2 regions of the Streptomyces sp. NPDC004266 genome follow, and region 2 is predicted to be linked to the other one. Evidence: riboswitches for the same ligand, from Rfam matches in the RefSeq annotation. Region 2 holds a riboswitch; the other holds the start of a gene.

Region 1 (7,293 bases), on a different contig from region 2:
AGGATCAGGAAGACGACGACGAAGGCACCCGCGAGGGCCAGCTTGTCGCGCTTGAGGCGGGTCCAGGCGATCTTCCAGGGGGAACGCCCCTCGATCGCCTTGCCCGTGGCGCCGGGGTTGTCCGGAGTGCCGGGAGCGTCGGGCGCGCCGTCGACGGTGGCGGTCGCCTCGCCCGCACTCTTCTCGTGCAGTGGTGCCGTCATCGTGGTGAGGACCCCTCTCGGCCGCCGGTAGCCGGCCCTTGCCCGCCGCGGGTAGCGGCTCGGTGGAACAACCTGCTGGACACCGGCTCGAAAGGAACCGAACGCCCTGTGTTCCGGGGAGTCTTCAATGTGCTCGCGATCACCCGCCAGCCCTGACGGGGAATGTTTGCTCAAACGTGATGCGGTGCTGCGACTTCCGTTATCCGGACGTCCCGATCACGTGAGCGGACCAACCGGGTCCCTCTTGCCCGCAATCGGACATGTCGCGCAACTGGTGGCGCGAGCTGTCGAATTGGGGTGAACGAAGGCCTCCGGAGCGGACTCCGGAGGCCTTTGCCGACAAGTGGGACACGAGGGACGTCTCAGTATCCGGACGGCGTCGGCGGGGGGTACCCGTACCCCGGCACGGCGGCGGAGCCGCGCCCGGCGTGCGCCTCGCGGTCGTAGAAGGGGCGCGCGTTCGCCCGCAGCCACAGGGCCACCGGGTCGTACGCGTCGGAGAGCGCGACCGTCGAGACGGGCAGTCCGTCGGGGACGGTGCCGATCGACTGGCGCATCATCGAGCGGACCTCGTCGACGGCCGCCGATGACGTGTCGTACAGGTCGAGACCGATGACGAGGTACGGGGAGCCGAGCGCCGGCTGCACCCAGCCGCGGCGCAGCGCCCGGACGGCCGGGGTGCGGTGGGCGTTCTGCGTGAGCAGGGCGTAGAACTGCGGCATCTCCAGGGCGGGCTCGGTGACCCGCAGCGGCCCGGCGGGCATCCGGTCGAGACCGGTGGCGATCCGGCGCAGGTCGGCCCAGGGGATGCCGACGCCGCCGCCGGGGGCGTGCGGATTGAGCCAGACGCCCCAGCGGTCCGGGTAGAGGGCGCGGGCGATGTCCCGACCGGTGACGAGCTCGTGGGCGCGGTTCCAGCCGGAGGCGGCGAGCTCCTGGGCGGAGGTGACGCACGGCGCGTAGCCGTAGCCGTCGACCTCCATGTTCCCGTACTGGGCGTCGGGCGAGCCGGGGGCGCCCTGCCAGAGCAGCATCCACAGCTCGCCGTCGGCGAGGGCGTGCAGCAGCTGCTCGTACGCGTCGTAGCGTCCGGGTGCCACCTGGCGCAGCATGTGCTCGACCCGTCCTCCGGTCGCAGCGGTGCCTGACGCGCTCACCCTGGGTCCCGCCCCTCTTCCGTCCACCACGTACGTCTGTCCAGCGATCGAGTCAGTTCAGCTTAAACAGGGGGCCGCTCAGGCGCCGCCACGCTGGTAGAAGGGGCGCACCCGCTCCAGCATCCAGTCGCCGACCGGGTCCTGCGCCATGTCGAGCAGGATGAGGTTGACCGGCCAGGCGACCTCGACCCGGCCGAGGGCGCGGCCGAGGGCGTCCAGGGGGGCGTTCCGGTCGACGCCGTCCCAGCCGCCCAGCTGGACGCCGACGAAGAGGGCGGGTTCGGTGCCCTCGACGCTGGCGAGGGCGCGGCGGGCGGTGGCGACGACGCCGGTGGCCTCGAACTCGGCGGAGGCGGCGGCGAGGAAGTCGACCGGGTCGTCCTGCCAGTCGGGCTCGAAGAGCCGGACGCGGCCGCCGGTGGCGGGCCCGTCGAGCGGGGTGCGGCCGACGCGGCAGAGCTCGGCGACGGCGGGCGGGGGCAGCGGGACGCCGACGGTGCCGCCGGGGTTCACCGCGATGCCGAGCTGCGGGGGCAGGCCGCGGGCGAAGTCACGGGCGGGGGCGACGGTGAAGGACACGTGGTCGCCGACGCAGGCGCGGAACTGCTGCTCGGAGCTGAAGACGGGCACGTAGGCCGCGCCGTCGAGCTCCATGGTGGCGAGGTCGAGGCCCTGGCTGTCGGGGCCTCCGCCGTTGGGCAGGGGCACCCACACCGGACTGCGGCCCAGCACCTCGACGAGGCGGGCTCCCGCCTCGGGATTGCCCAGTGAGGCGGCAAGGACCTCTTCGAGCTCGTTGCCCGGCCACGTCACGTCCACGGTCGCGTTTCCCCTTCTCGCGCGGCCTTCCGCACCGGCCGCCCGGCAGCACCCTAACGCCGCCCCGGCGCCGCCGTGGCCAGAAGGGAAGGGTAGGGGCGTCCCGGGACGGCCGGGACAGGCCCTAGGCGGCCTGCCGGAAGCCGATGCTGCGCAGGGAGTCCGCGGCGGCCCGGTCGAGGAGGGTCACCGAGGCGCAGCCGTGCGGGAGGGTGCCCGACTCGGCGGCCCGCAGGAGCCGGCCGACGGCCCGCCGGTGGCGCCCGAAGGCGTACGCGGAGACGCCGCGGCCCCGGGCGTGCTGGCCGGCCCTGGCGGTGTCCGGGGTGACGTCGAGGAGGAGCAGGTGCAGGGCGCGGCCGCGCCGTCTCGCCTCGCGGGCGAGCCAGGCCCGCACCCAGGACTGGGTGCCGCAGTCGTGGACGATCACGCTCGCGCCGGAACGCAGGACGCGGCGCAGCGCGGCGTAGTGCGCGATCCGGACCAGGGGGCGGTAGACGGCGTAGGGCAGGAGGCGGGGCATGCGGGCCTCCCAGCGCTCGCGGACGTCCTGGGAGTCGATGGCGCCGCCCCGGGCGGCGCGCTTCATCAGGGTGGACTTGCCGCTGCCGGGCAGCCCGGAGACGACGACGAGGTCGCCGGCGGCGAAGGCGAGGGAGCGGGGGCCGCGGCCCCCGCGCTCGCGCAGGTCCCGCAGGAGGCGTCCGCGGCTCCGGGCGCGGGCCCGCTGGGACGGTATGCCGGTGCTCGCCGCGTACGCGCCGGTGTGCTGGATCCTCATCGTTCTCCCCCTGTCGGGTCTCAGGAGACCTGAGGAGACCCTTGCCCATGAAGTGTAAAGAAATGGTAATGGGGCGCAAGCGATTTGCCCCGCCGACACCGCGTGCGATGATGTGCGCGCCAGGCGCGCACAGTCGCCGCACAACCGCATACCGGCCGCTCGAATCCGCGCGGGAGAGTTCCGGACCGCCGAGCGCGTCCGGGCGCCGAAGGAGCAAGACCCTCCCTTGAATCTCTCAGGCCCCGTACCGCGTGGATGAGGCAGATCTGAAAAGCGGGACGCCTCGCCGTGTCCCCACCCAAGGTGCAAGCCGATCTCTCGGTGACGAGATGCTCTCGGTGAACCTCTCAGGTTCCATGACAGATGGGGAGGACGTCCTCGCCCGTCATGTGTTTTCGTCACCGATCACGCCCTTGGGACCCGGGAGCCACCCCATGAGCACTGCCCCCCGTCTGACCGCCCTCGATGCCCTGCATCGTTCGCTGGGCGCGACCATGACCGACTTCGCCGGCTGGGACATGCCGCTGCGGTACGGCAGCGAGCGCGACGAGCACAACGCCGTCCGCACCAAGGCCGGCCTCTTCGACCTCTCCCACATGGGCGAGATCACCGTCACCGGCCCGCAGGCCGTGGAGCTGCTGGACTTCGCGCTGGTCGGCAACATCTCCACCGTGGGCAACGGCCGCGCCCGCTACACGATGATCTGCCAGGAGGACGGCGGCATCCTCGACGACCTGATCGTCTACCGCCTCGGCGAGACGGAGTACATGGTCGTCGCGAACGCCTCCAACGCCCAGGTCGTGCTGGACGCGCTCGTCGCCCGCTCGGAGGGCTTCGACGCCGAGGTCCGCGACGACCGTGACGCGTACGCCCTGATCGCGGTCCAGGGCCCGGAGTCCCCCGGCATCCTGAAGTCGCTCACCGACGCCGACCTGGACGGCCTGAAGTACTACGCCGGCCTGCCCGGCACCGTCGCGGGCGTGCCCGCCCTGATCGCCCGCACCGGCTACACCGGCGAGGACGGCTTCGAGCTGTTCCTGAAGCCCGACCACGCCGAGGGCGTCTGGAAGGCGCTGACCGAGGCGGGCGAGGGCGTCGGCCTGATCCCCTGCGGCCTGTCCTGCCGCGACACGCTCCGCCTGGAGGCGGGCATGCCGCTGTACGGCCACGAGCTGACCACCGCCCTCACCCCCTTCGACGCGGGCCTGGGCCGGGTCGTGAAGTTCGAGAAGACGACCAACGAGGGCCGTTTCGTCGGCCGCGAGGCGCTGGAGAAGGCCGCCGAGCGCGCCGAGTCCGCCCCGCCGCGCAAGCTGGTCGGTCTGATCGCCGAGGGCCGCCGCGTCCCGCGCGCGGGCTTCCAGGTCGTCAAGGACGGCGAGGTCGTCGGCGAGGTCACCTCCGGCGCCCCGTCCCCGACCCTCGGAAAGCCGATCGCGATGGCGTACGTGGACGCGGCGCACGCCGAGCCCGGCACCCAGGGTGTAGGTGTGGACATCCGCGGCACCCACGAGCCGTACGAGGTCGTGGCGCTGCCCTTCTACAAGCGCCAGAAGTGACGCGTTCGTCTCGTTCCTCGTCTCACCCCGTAAGACCCACGTTCATCAGCACTCCCCCGATCCAGGAGAATCAGGTCATGAGCAACCCCCAGCAGCTGCGCTACACCAAGGAGCACGAGTGGCTGTCGGCCGCCGAGGACGGCGTCGCGACGGTCGGCATCACGGAGTTCGCGGCCAACGCGCTCGGTGACGTCGTCTACGCCCAGCTCCCCGCCGTCGGCGACACCGTCACCGCGGGCGAGACCTGCGGCGAGCTGGAGTCGACGAAGTCGGTCAGCGACCTCTACTCCCCCGTCACGGGCGAGGTCGTCGAGGCCAACCAGGACGTGGTGGACGACCCGTCCCTGGTGAACACGGCTCCGTTCGAGGGTGGCTGGCTGTTCAAGGTGCGCGTCACGGGTGAGCCGGACGAGCTGCTCTCCGCCGACGAGTACACCGCGTTCGCCGGGAACTGAGACCGGGCCCGAGACCCCTAGGGATCGATTCATGTCGCTTCTGAACACTCCCCTCCACGAGCTGGACCCCGACGTCGCCGCCGCCGTCGACGCCGAGCTCCGCCGTCAGCAGTCCACCCTCGAGATGATCGCCTCGGAGAACTTCGCTCCGGTCGCGGTCATGGAGGCCCAGGGCTCCGTCCTCACCAACAAGTACGCCGAGGGCTACCCGGGCCGCCGCTACTACGGCGGCTGCGAGCACGTCGACGTGGCCGAGCAGATCGCGATCGACCGGATCAAGGACCTGTTCGGCGCCGAGTACGCCAACGTCCAGCCGCACTCCGGCGCCTCCGCGAACCAGGCCGCCCTCTTCGCGATCGCCCAGCCCGGCGACACGATCCTGGGTCTGGACCTGGCGCACGGCGGCCACCTCACCCACGGCATGCGCCTGAACTTCTCCGGCAAGCAGTTCAACGTGGTCGCGTACCACGTGGACGAGGCCGGTCTGGTCGACATGGCCGAGGTCGAGCGCCTCGCCAAGGAGCACCGCCCCAAGGTGATCATCGCCGGCTGGTCGGCGTACCCGCGCCAGCTGGACTTCGCCGAGTTCCGCCGGATCGCCGACGAGGTCGAGGCCTACCTGTGGGTCGACATGGCCCACTTCGCGGGCCTCGTGGCCGCGGGCCTGCACCCGAACCCGGTCGAGTACGCGGACGTGGTGACCTCCACCACGCACAAGACGCTCGGCGGCCCGCGCGGCGGCATCATCCTGGCGAAGAAGGAGTTCGCGAAGAAGCTGAACTCCTCGGTCTTCCCCGGCTTCCAGGGCGGCCCGCTGGAGCACGTGATCGCGGCCAAGGCCGTCTCCTTCAAGGTCGCGGCCTCGGAGGAGTTCAAGGAGCGCCAGCAGCGCACCCTGGACGGCGCCCGCGCGCTGGCCGAGCGCCTGGTCCAGGACGACGTCGCCGCCCACGGCGTCTCCGTCCTGTCCGGCGGCACGGACGTGCACCTGGTCCTGGTGGACCTGCGCGACTCCGAGCTCGACGGCCAGCAGGCCGAGGACCGCCTCCACGAGGTCGGCATCACGGTCAACCGGAACGCCGTTCCGAACGACCCGCGCCCGCCGATGGTCACCTCGGGTCTGCGCATCGGCACGCCGGCGCTGGCGACCCGCGGCTTCCAGGCCGAGGACTTCGCCGAGGTCGCCGACGTCATCGCCGAGACCCTGAAGCCGGGCTTCGACGCCGACAAGGCCGCCGCCCTCAAGGCCCGGGTGACCGCCCTCGCGGACAAGCACCCGCTGTACCCCGGCCTGAAGTAATTTCGTACGCTTTAGTTCCGGTTTCATTCGTACGAAAGCTCCGGGGCACCGCGCACACTGGACAGTGGGCGCGGTGCCCCGCCCCGTGCTCAGCCTTTCTGCTCCACCCCGGCAGACAACGGCGTCTAGCCCCCACAAGGAGTCCTCCCGTGGCCATCTCGGTCTTCGACCTGTTCTCGATCGGCATCGGCCCGTCGAGCTCCCACACGGTGGGCCCCATGAGGGCTGCCCGGATGTTCGCCCGCCGGCTGAAGAACGAGGGCCTGCTCGCCCACACGGCCTCGATACGCGCGGAGCTGTACGGCTCGCTCGGCGCGACCGGCCACGGCCACGGCACCCCGAAGGCGGTCCTCCTCGGCCTGGAGGGCAACTCGCCGCGCACGGTCGACGTGGAGAGCGCCGACGACGAGTTCGAGCGGATCAAGGCGAGCGGCCGGATCAACCTGCTCGGCGCGCACGAGATCCCGTTCTCGTTCGACGACGACCTGATCCTGCACCGCCGCAAGGCGCTCCCCTACCACGCCAACGGCATGACGGTCTTCGCGTACGACGCCGAGGGCGGGCTCGTCCTGGAGAAGACCTACTACTCGGTCGGCGGCGGCTTCGTCGTCGACGAGGACGCGGTGGCCGGCGAGAATCCGATCATCCCGGACGACACCGTCCTGAAGTACCCCTTCCGCACCGGCGACGAGCTGCTCCGCCTCACCAAGGAGACCGGCCTGTCGATCTCCTCCCTGATGCTGGAGAACGAGAAGGCCTGGCGCACCGAGGAGGAGATCCGCGCCGGTCTCCTGGAGATCTGGCGGGTCATGCAGGCCTGCGTCTCGCGCGGCATGTCCCGCGAGGGCATCCTGCCCGGCGGGCTGAAGGTCCGCCGCCGCGCCGCGACCTCCGCCCGCAAGCTGCGCTCCGAGGGCGACCCGACGGCGCACGCGATGGAGTGGATCACCCTCTACGCGATGGCCGTGAACGAGGAGAACGCGGCGGGCGGGCGGGTGGTCACCGCCCCGACGAACGGC
Region 2 (7,293 bases):
GGCTCGCACCCCGCATCCGGCTCGTCGGCTGGCGCTTCCTGATCCGGAGCGGGGACCGGGCGATCGCCGCCGCGGACACCATGCTCACCGCCGACGGCTGGGCCTTCTCCCACTTCTTCGAAGGCCCGTACGTCTCCGCAACGGAACGGGCCCTGCTCCAGGCCGAGGCCCTGCCCGTCACGTACCGGCCGAGGCTGCTCTCCGTACCGGAGCTCTACATGCTGACCCTCTGGCTGCACTCCGGCCCGGAGACGGACGGCGCCGCCGACACCCCGGCCGCCGCCGATCTGATGGTGCCCCTGGCCCCCGCACCCCCGGGGATCGCGGCCCACCGCCCGTACCAGGTGTCCGACCTCCTGCCCGTGATCAGCACGCGTCTCGCGCCGCCGCCCCTCCTGGGCTCGCCGGCGCCCGCCTGAGCCGGCACACGCGCGTCCCCGCCCCGTGACCCGGCCGGGTCACGGGGCGCACTCCTGTCCGATCCGCGCGCCCGAACGCGCCTCCCGAACGCCCCTCCCGTACGGACTAGCCCGCTCGGACCACCCCGAACCACCCGAAGAGACGGTGCAGTTGACCTGAACCGCCCCTGCGGGTGATGCGTCTTCCCAGGAGAGGACGAGCTGTCGCGAAATACCTGCGGAAGACCGTCCGTGGGGCAAGACTGGGAACGGAACCGAACCGACCGACGGGGGCGGCCATGAGCGCGCAGAGCCGCAGGACATCCACCACGACGCAGCGAAAGAACCCACCCATGTGCCAGCATCAGCCTGCCTGTCCCACCGCCGACTCCGCCGACCGGGAGGCGGCCCGACTGATGGCACACCACCCGGAGCAGGGCTGGAGCCTGCTGTGCAACGGCGTCCTGCTCTTCGAGGACACCGGAGAACTGCTGCCGGACGGGCAGATCATCGCCCCGCACCGGCCGCTCACCGCGGGACAGGTGACGACCGCCGCCTGAGAAGGGCGCGGAAGGACGCCGTACGAGGGAGAGAACGCCGAGGGCCGGCCCGGAGGAGATCCTCCGAACCGGCCCTCGGCGCGTGATCAGTTGTCGTACTCGTCCAGCGGCGGGCAGGAGCAGACCAGGTTCCGGTCGCCGAAGGCACCGTCGATGCGGCGCACCGGCGGCCAGTACTTGTCGGCGGCCGAGACCCCGGCCGGGAAGACGGCCTCGTCGCGGGTGTACGGGTGGTTCCACTCGCCGCCCAGCGCGGCCGCGGTGTGCGGGGCGTTGTGCAGCGGGTTGTCGTCGGCGGGCCACTGGCCCGAGGCGACCTTCTCGATCTCGCCCCGGATCGCGATCATCGTGTCGCAGAAGCGGTCGAGCTCGGTCAGGTCCTCGGACTCGGTGGGCTCGATCATCAGCGTGCCGGCCACCGGGAAGGACATCGTCGGCGCGTGGAAGCCGTAGTCGATGAGGCGCTTCGCGATGTCGTCGACGCTGACGCCGGTGGCCTTGGCCAGCGGACGGATGTCCACGATGCACTCGTGCGCGACCAGCCCGTTCGGACCGGTGTAGAGCACCGGGAAGTGCGGCTCCAGGCGCTTGGCGATGTAGTTCGCCGCGAGCACCGCGACCTGGGTGGCGCGCTTGAGGCCCTCGCCGCCCATGAGGCGCACGTACGACCAGGAGATCGGCAGGATGCCCGCGGAGCCCCAGGGGGCGGCCGAGATCGGGCCGACGCCGGTCTCCGGGCCCGCGGTGGGCTGGAGCGGGTGGTTCGGCAGGTACGGGGCGAGGTGGGCGCGGACGCCGACCGGGCCGACGCCGGGGCCGCCGCCGCCGTGCGGGATGCAGAAGGTCTTGTGCAGGTTCAGGTGCGAGACGTCGCCGCCGAAGTGACCGGGCTTGGCCAGGCCGACCAGCGCGTTGAGGTTGGCGCCGTCGACGTACACCTGACCGCCGGCCTCGTGGACCTCGGCGCAGATGTCGGCGACGTGCTCCTCGAAGACGCCGTGCGTGGACGGGTAGGTGATCATCAGCACGGACAGCTCGTCGCGGTACTGGGCGATCTTGGCGCGCAGGTCCTCGACGTCGATCTCGCCGTCGTCGGCGGTCTTGACGACGACGACCTTCATGCCGGCCATCACCGCGGAGGCGGCGTTGGTGCCGTGCGCGGAGGACGGGATGAGACACACGGTGCGCTGCTCGTCGCCGTTGGCGCGGTGGTAGGCGCGCACGGCCAGGAGGCCGGCGAGCTCGCCCTGCGAGCCGGCGTTCGGCTGGATCGACACCTTGTCGTAGCCGGTGACCTCGGCGAGGCGCTCCTCCAGCTCGGTGATGAGCGTGACGTAGCCCTGCGCCTGCTCGACCGGGGCGAAGGGGTGGATCTGGCCGAACTCGGGCCAGGTCACCGGCTCCATCTCGGTGGTCGCGTTCAGCTTCATGGTGCAGGAGCCGAGCGGGATCATGCCGCGGTCGAGCGCGTAGTCACGGTCCGCGAGCTTGCGCAGGTAGCGCAGCATCGAGGTCTCGGAGCGGTGCGCGTGGAAGACCGGGTGGGTCAGGTACGCGTCGGAGCGCAGCAGACCGGCGGGGAGGGCGTCCTCGGTGCCGGCGTCCAGGGCCTCGACGTCGGCGGTGACGCCGAAGGCGCCCCAGACGGCGGCGAGCTGCGCGCGCCCGGTGGTCTCGTCGCACGAGATCGAGACGAGGTCGGCGTCGACGCGGTAGAGGTTCACCCCGGCCTCGCGGGCGGCGGCGACGACCTCGTCGGCCTTCCCGGGCACGCGGACGGTGAGGGTGTCGAAGTAGGAGCCGTGCACGACCTCGACGCCACCGGCGGTGAGGCCCGCGGCGAGGAGCGTGGCGTACCGGTGGGTGCGCTCGGCGATCTGCTTCAGACCGTCCGGGCCGTGGTAGACGGCGTACATGCCGGCCATGACGGCGAGCAGCACCTGGGCCGTGCAGATGTTGCTGGTGGCCTTCTCGCGGCGGATGTGCTGCTCGCGGGTCTGCAGGGCCAGGCGGTAGGCGCGGTTGCCGTCGGCGTCGACCGAGACGCCCACGAGACGGCCGGGGAGGGAGCGGGCGTGCTTGTCCTGGACGGCCATGTAGCCGGCGTGCGGGCCGCCGAAGCCCATGGGGACGCCGAAGCGCTGCGTGGTGCCGACGGCGATGTCGGCGCCCAGCTCGCCCGGCGAGGTGAGCAGGGTGAGCGCGAGCAGGTCGGCGGCGACGGTGACGATCGCGCCGAGCTCATGCGCGGCGTCGATCAGCGGCTTGATGTCGCGGACGGCACCGGAGGCGCCGGGGTACTGGACGAGCACGCCGAAGACACCGCGCTCGGCGATCTCGGCGGGGATGCCCTCGCTCAGGTCGGCGACGACGACCTCGACGCCGGTCGGCTCGGCGCGGGTCTCGATGACCGCGATGGTCTGCGGCAGGGCGTCGGCGTCGACGAGGAAGACACCGTTCTTGACCTTGCCGACACGGCGGGACAGCGCCATGGCCTCGGCGGCGGCGGTGCCCTCGTCGAGGAGGGAGGCGCCGGAGGTGGGCAGACCGGTCAGGTCGGCGACCATGGTCTGGAAGTTCAGCAGGGCCTCCAGGCGGCCCTGGGAGATCTCCGGCTGGTACGGGGTGTAGGCCGTGTACCAGGCCGGGTTCTCCATCACGTTCCGGAGGATGACCGGCGGGGTGAAGGTCCCGTAGTAACCGAGGCCGATCATCGGGGCGAGGACCTGGTTGCGGTCGGCGAGCGTGCGCAGCTCGGCGAGGACCTCGGCCTCGGTGCGCGCGGCCGGCAGGCCCAGCGCCTCGGCGTTCTTGATCACGTCCGGCACCGCGGCGGCCGTGAGCTCGTCGAGCGAGCCGTAACCGACCTGGGCGAGCATCTTGGCGCGCGCCTCGGCGTCGGGCCCGATGTGCCGCTGCTCGAACGGAATGCCCTGTTCGAGCTCGGAGAGCGGAGTGCGGTTGGCGGTCATGTACGGAGGCCTCCTGGTCGTCACGACCTGCGAGGGGCACCACGGCGCGGGTGCCCGGACGGCCTCCCCCTCTGTCATCTCAACCTGAGAGTTTCACCGGCACGCCTCGCGGCCCGCCGGCTTTCACCGTCGGTGAGAGCGGAATGCCGTCGGACATCCGCTCTGCTTTCCAGAGTGACCTCGTCCGCGCGGTACAGGGGCCTGAGAGATTCCGGGGAGGATTTGCTCCTTCGGCGCCCACCGGAAGGTTTCTCCGGGGGACTCTCCCGCACGGGGTCGACAGCCACAACCAGCCTACCAGCGAGGTTGCGGCTTCCATCGCTCAAGTGGCCGACATCCCAGATGTGCACTTTCGTAGGGGTGTAGAGCAGTTGCGACCAGTTGGAGGGACCGTGCAGACCGATATCGATCCGCGCAGCCTGATCGGCCGCAAGGCGTTCGACCGGAACGGGCACAAGATCGGAACCGTGGACGAGGTGTACCTGGACGACGCGACCGGCATCCCCGAATGGGCCGCGGTCCGCACCGGGCTGTTCAGCCGGGACGCCTTCGTCCCCCTGGAACCGAGCACCCTCCTCGACGACGGCCTCCACATCCCGTACGAGCGGGCGCTCATCAAGGACGCCCCCGACTTCGGCGTGGGCCGCCACCTCTCCCCCGAACAGGAACTCCAGCTCTACCGCCACTACAGCCTCGCCCTGCCGCCCCCGCCCTCCGACGTCCCGGACAAGGACTTCGGCCGCCTGGCGGGCCAGGACGGCGCCTGACGGCCCCACGGGCCGGCGACCACGGAAGGACCCGCACCGCCCCGCCGGTGCGGGTCAGGCCACCGTGGCCCCCCGCACCAGCGGCAACGGCTCCGACGGCTCCAGCTCGGGGTCGTCCACGGAGAACGTCCGCACCCGCCCGGGCCCGGACCACGGCTCCTCGAACCGCACCGTGACCCGCCCGACCCCGCTCCCCTGGACCCACCCGGCCCCGTGGACCGCGTGCCGCACGTCGTGCCCGGGCGCCCAGTCCCTCTCCACGGGGCCGTGCTCCCCGGCATCGACGACCTCCTCCGCCTCGGCCACGGCCCCCGCCTCCGGCTCCGCCCCGGAGTCCGCCGCGGAGTCGGCGACCGCCTGGGCGAACAGGTCCTCCTGCGTGTAGTCCGCGAGCCCGCTCACCCCCACCCCGAGGAGTCGCACGCCCCCCGTCGTGTCCACCGCCTCCAGGAGCCGCCCCGCCGCCTCCCGCACGACGGCCGGGTCGTCCGTCGGGCCCCGCAGCGTCTCGGACCGGGTGAGCGTCGAGAAGTCGTACCGCCGCACCTTCAGGACGATGGTCCGCCCCGAGTGCCCCGACGCCCTCAGCCGCCCCACGCACCGCTCCGCGAGCCGTTCCACCTCCAGCCGGATCCGCACCCGGTCGTGGAGGTCCACGTCGAAGGTGTCCTCGACCGACACCGACTTGGCGTCCCGCTCGGCCACCACGCGCCGGTCGTCGTACCCCTGGGCCATCCGGTGCAGGGAGGTCCCGTGCGCCCGCCCCAGGAGCCGTACGAGCTCGTCCTCGCCCGCCTCCACGAGGTCGGAGACGCTGGTCATCCCGGCGCGCCGCAGATGCTCCCCGGTGGCCGGCCCGACCCCGGGCAGGATCCGCACCGACCGCGGTCCGAGCAGCTCCCGCTCGGTCCCGGGCTCGATGAGGACGAGCCCGTCCGGCTTGGCCTCCTCGGAGGCGATCTTCGCGATCATCTTGGATCCGGCGAGCCCCACCGACCCGGTCAGCCCCGTCGTCGCGAGGATGTCCACCCGCAGCCGCTCCCCCGCGGCCCGGGCGCTCGCGCTGTCGTCGGCGACGCCGCCGGCCTCGAGGTCGACGAAGGCCTCGTCGAGGCTGAGCGGCTCGACGAGCGGGGAGAGCCGCCGGAGCAGCTCCATGACCTGCTCGCTGATCGAGCGGTAGAAGGCGAAGCGCGGCACGAGATAGGCCGCGTTCGGCGCGAGCCGCCGCGCCTGGCCCATCGGCATGGCCGAGTGCACCCCGAAGCGACGCGCCTCGTAGGAGGCGGTGGCGACCACGCCCCGGGGCCCGAGGCCGCCGACGATCACGGGCTTTCCGCGCAGGCTGGGCTTCGACGCCTGCTCGGCGGCGGCGAAGAAGGCATCCATGTCGAGATGCAGGATCGTGGGCGCGGCTCTCACAGGTCCGATGCTGCCTCACGCCACTGACAACGCCCCCGCCGAACTCCCGGAGACCCCGGGCCGCCCCCTGCGGGCGAGGCACGCCCGGACCGCGGAAGCCGTCGGAGCACCCGGACCGGGGACGTCCTCAGACCGCCCTGTCGCGCCGCCGGCGCGCCAGCTCGTCGCCGGGGTTGTGCCCGACCAGCGTCTCGCCCGTGTCGACGCGCTCCCCGTGGAGCTGCGAGAGCGCGGCCTCGACGTCGCGCCAGACCACCCCGACGGCGATGCCGAAGACGCCCTGCCCGCCCTGGAGGAGGTCGACGACCTCGTCGGGCGAGGAGCACTCGTAGACCGTGGCCCCGTCGCTCATGAGCGTCATCCGCTCCAGGTCCCTGAAGCCCCGGGCGCGCAGGTGCTGCACCGCGGCCCGGATGTTCTGCAGCGCCACCCCGGTGTCGAGGAAACGCTTGACGATCTTCAGCACGACGACGTCGCGGAAGCTGTACAGCCGCTGGGTCCCCGACCCGTACGCGGGCCGCACGCTCGGCTCCACGAGTCCGGTGCGCGCCCAGTAGTCCAACTGGCGGTAGGTGATCCCGGCGGCCGCGCAGGCCGTCGGTCCGCGGTAGCCGATCGCCGCGTCGGCGATGCCGACGCCGGTGTCCGTCCCGAAGTCGCCCACACTGCCGTGAAGCGGATACGGCGCGCTCTCTCCGGACGCGCGTCCGAGGGAGCTCCCTGCCGTACCGTCCGCGCTGCTCATCACGCCGACCCTCCGTCCTTGACCTGCCCACACGAAGGTAGGCAGTCACTCGGGGTGCGTCAACGATCGCCACACTCGGCACGCCGAGTGATAATCACCCTGAGAGTGGTTTCGCGTGTCCCTCTCCCGGGAAAGGCTACTCGAATGCTCTGACGGCACCCCGCGGACGGCCTCCGGCCGCGCCGCCGCGCCTCACTGACTGCTGCTTCCGAAATCCTCCGGTGAGATCTGGTCGAGGAACTCGCGGAACTTCTCCACCTCGTCCTCCTGCTCGTCCGGGATCGCGATGCCGGCGTCGTCCAGCACGCCGTCGCTGCCGAAGATCGGCGTCCCGGTCCGAAGGGCCAGCGCTATCGCGTCCGACGGCCGCGCGCTCACCTCGACGCCGCTGGCGAAGACCAGCTCGGCGTAGAAGACACCGTCGCGCAG

Evidence for each region. Region 2 has a riboswitch for glycine ahead of gcvP (aminomethyl-transferring glycine dehydrogenase). Riboswitches for the same ligand answer to the same signal wherever they lie in the genome.
Region 1: it holds a riboswitch for glycine, as region 2 does, so the genes downstream of both, gcvT (glycine cleavage system aminomethyltransferase GcvT) here and gcvP (aminomethyl-transferring glycine dehydrogenase) in region 2, are expected to answer to the same signal.

What each region holds. Positions count from the first base shown of each region.
Region 1 is NZ_JBIAMM010000010.1:98,475-105,767, reverse strand. Features, by position in the region: gene ACFYUZ_RS23795 (ABC transporter permease) at 1-203, opposite strand, end outside; gene ACFYUZ_RS23790 (enhanced serine sensitivity protein SseB C-terminal domain-containing protein) at 566-1,360, opposite strand; gene ACFYUZ_RS23785 (enhanced serine sensitivity protein SseB) at 1,439-2,179, opposite strand; gene ACFYUZ_RS23780 (AAA family ATPase) at 2,304-2,960, opposite strand; glycine riboswitch at 3,121-3,220, shown strand; gene gcvT (glycine cleavage system aminomethyltransferase GcvT) at 3,395-4,519, shown strand; gene gcvH (glycine cleavage system protein GcvH) at 4,597-4,974, shown strand; gene glyA (serine hydroxymethyltransferase) at 5,006-6,274, shown strand; gene ACFYUZ_RS23760 (L-serine ammonia-lyase) at 6,424-7,293, shown strand, end outside.
Region 2 is NZ_JBIAMM010000020.1:105,159-112,451, forward strand. Features, by position in the region: gene ACFYUZ_RS35090 (hypothetical protein) at 1-419, shown strand, start outside; gene ACFYUZ_RS35095 (DUF5999 family protein) at 752-958, shown strand; gene gcvP (aminomethyl-transferring glycine dehydrogenase) at 1,045-3,930, opposite strand; glycine riboswitch at 4,110-4,209, opposite strand; gene ACFYUZ_RS35105 (PRC-barrel domain-containing protein) at 4,323-4,697, shown strand; gene ACFYUZ_RS35110 (DNA polymerase IV) at 4,752-6,119, opposite strand; gene ACFYUZ_RS35115 (MerR family transcriptional regulator) at 6,247-6,864, opposite strand; gene ACFYUZ_RS35120 (bifunctional nuclease family protein) at 7,057-7,293, opposite strand, start outside.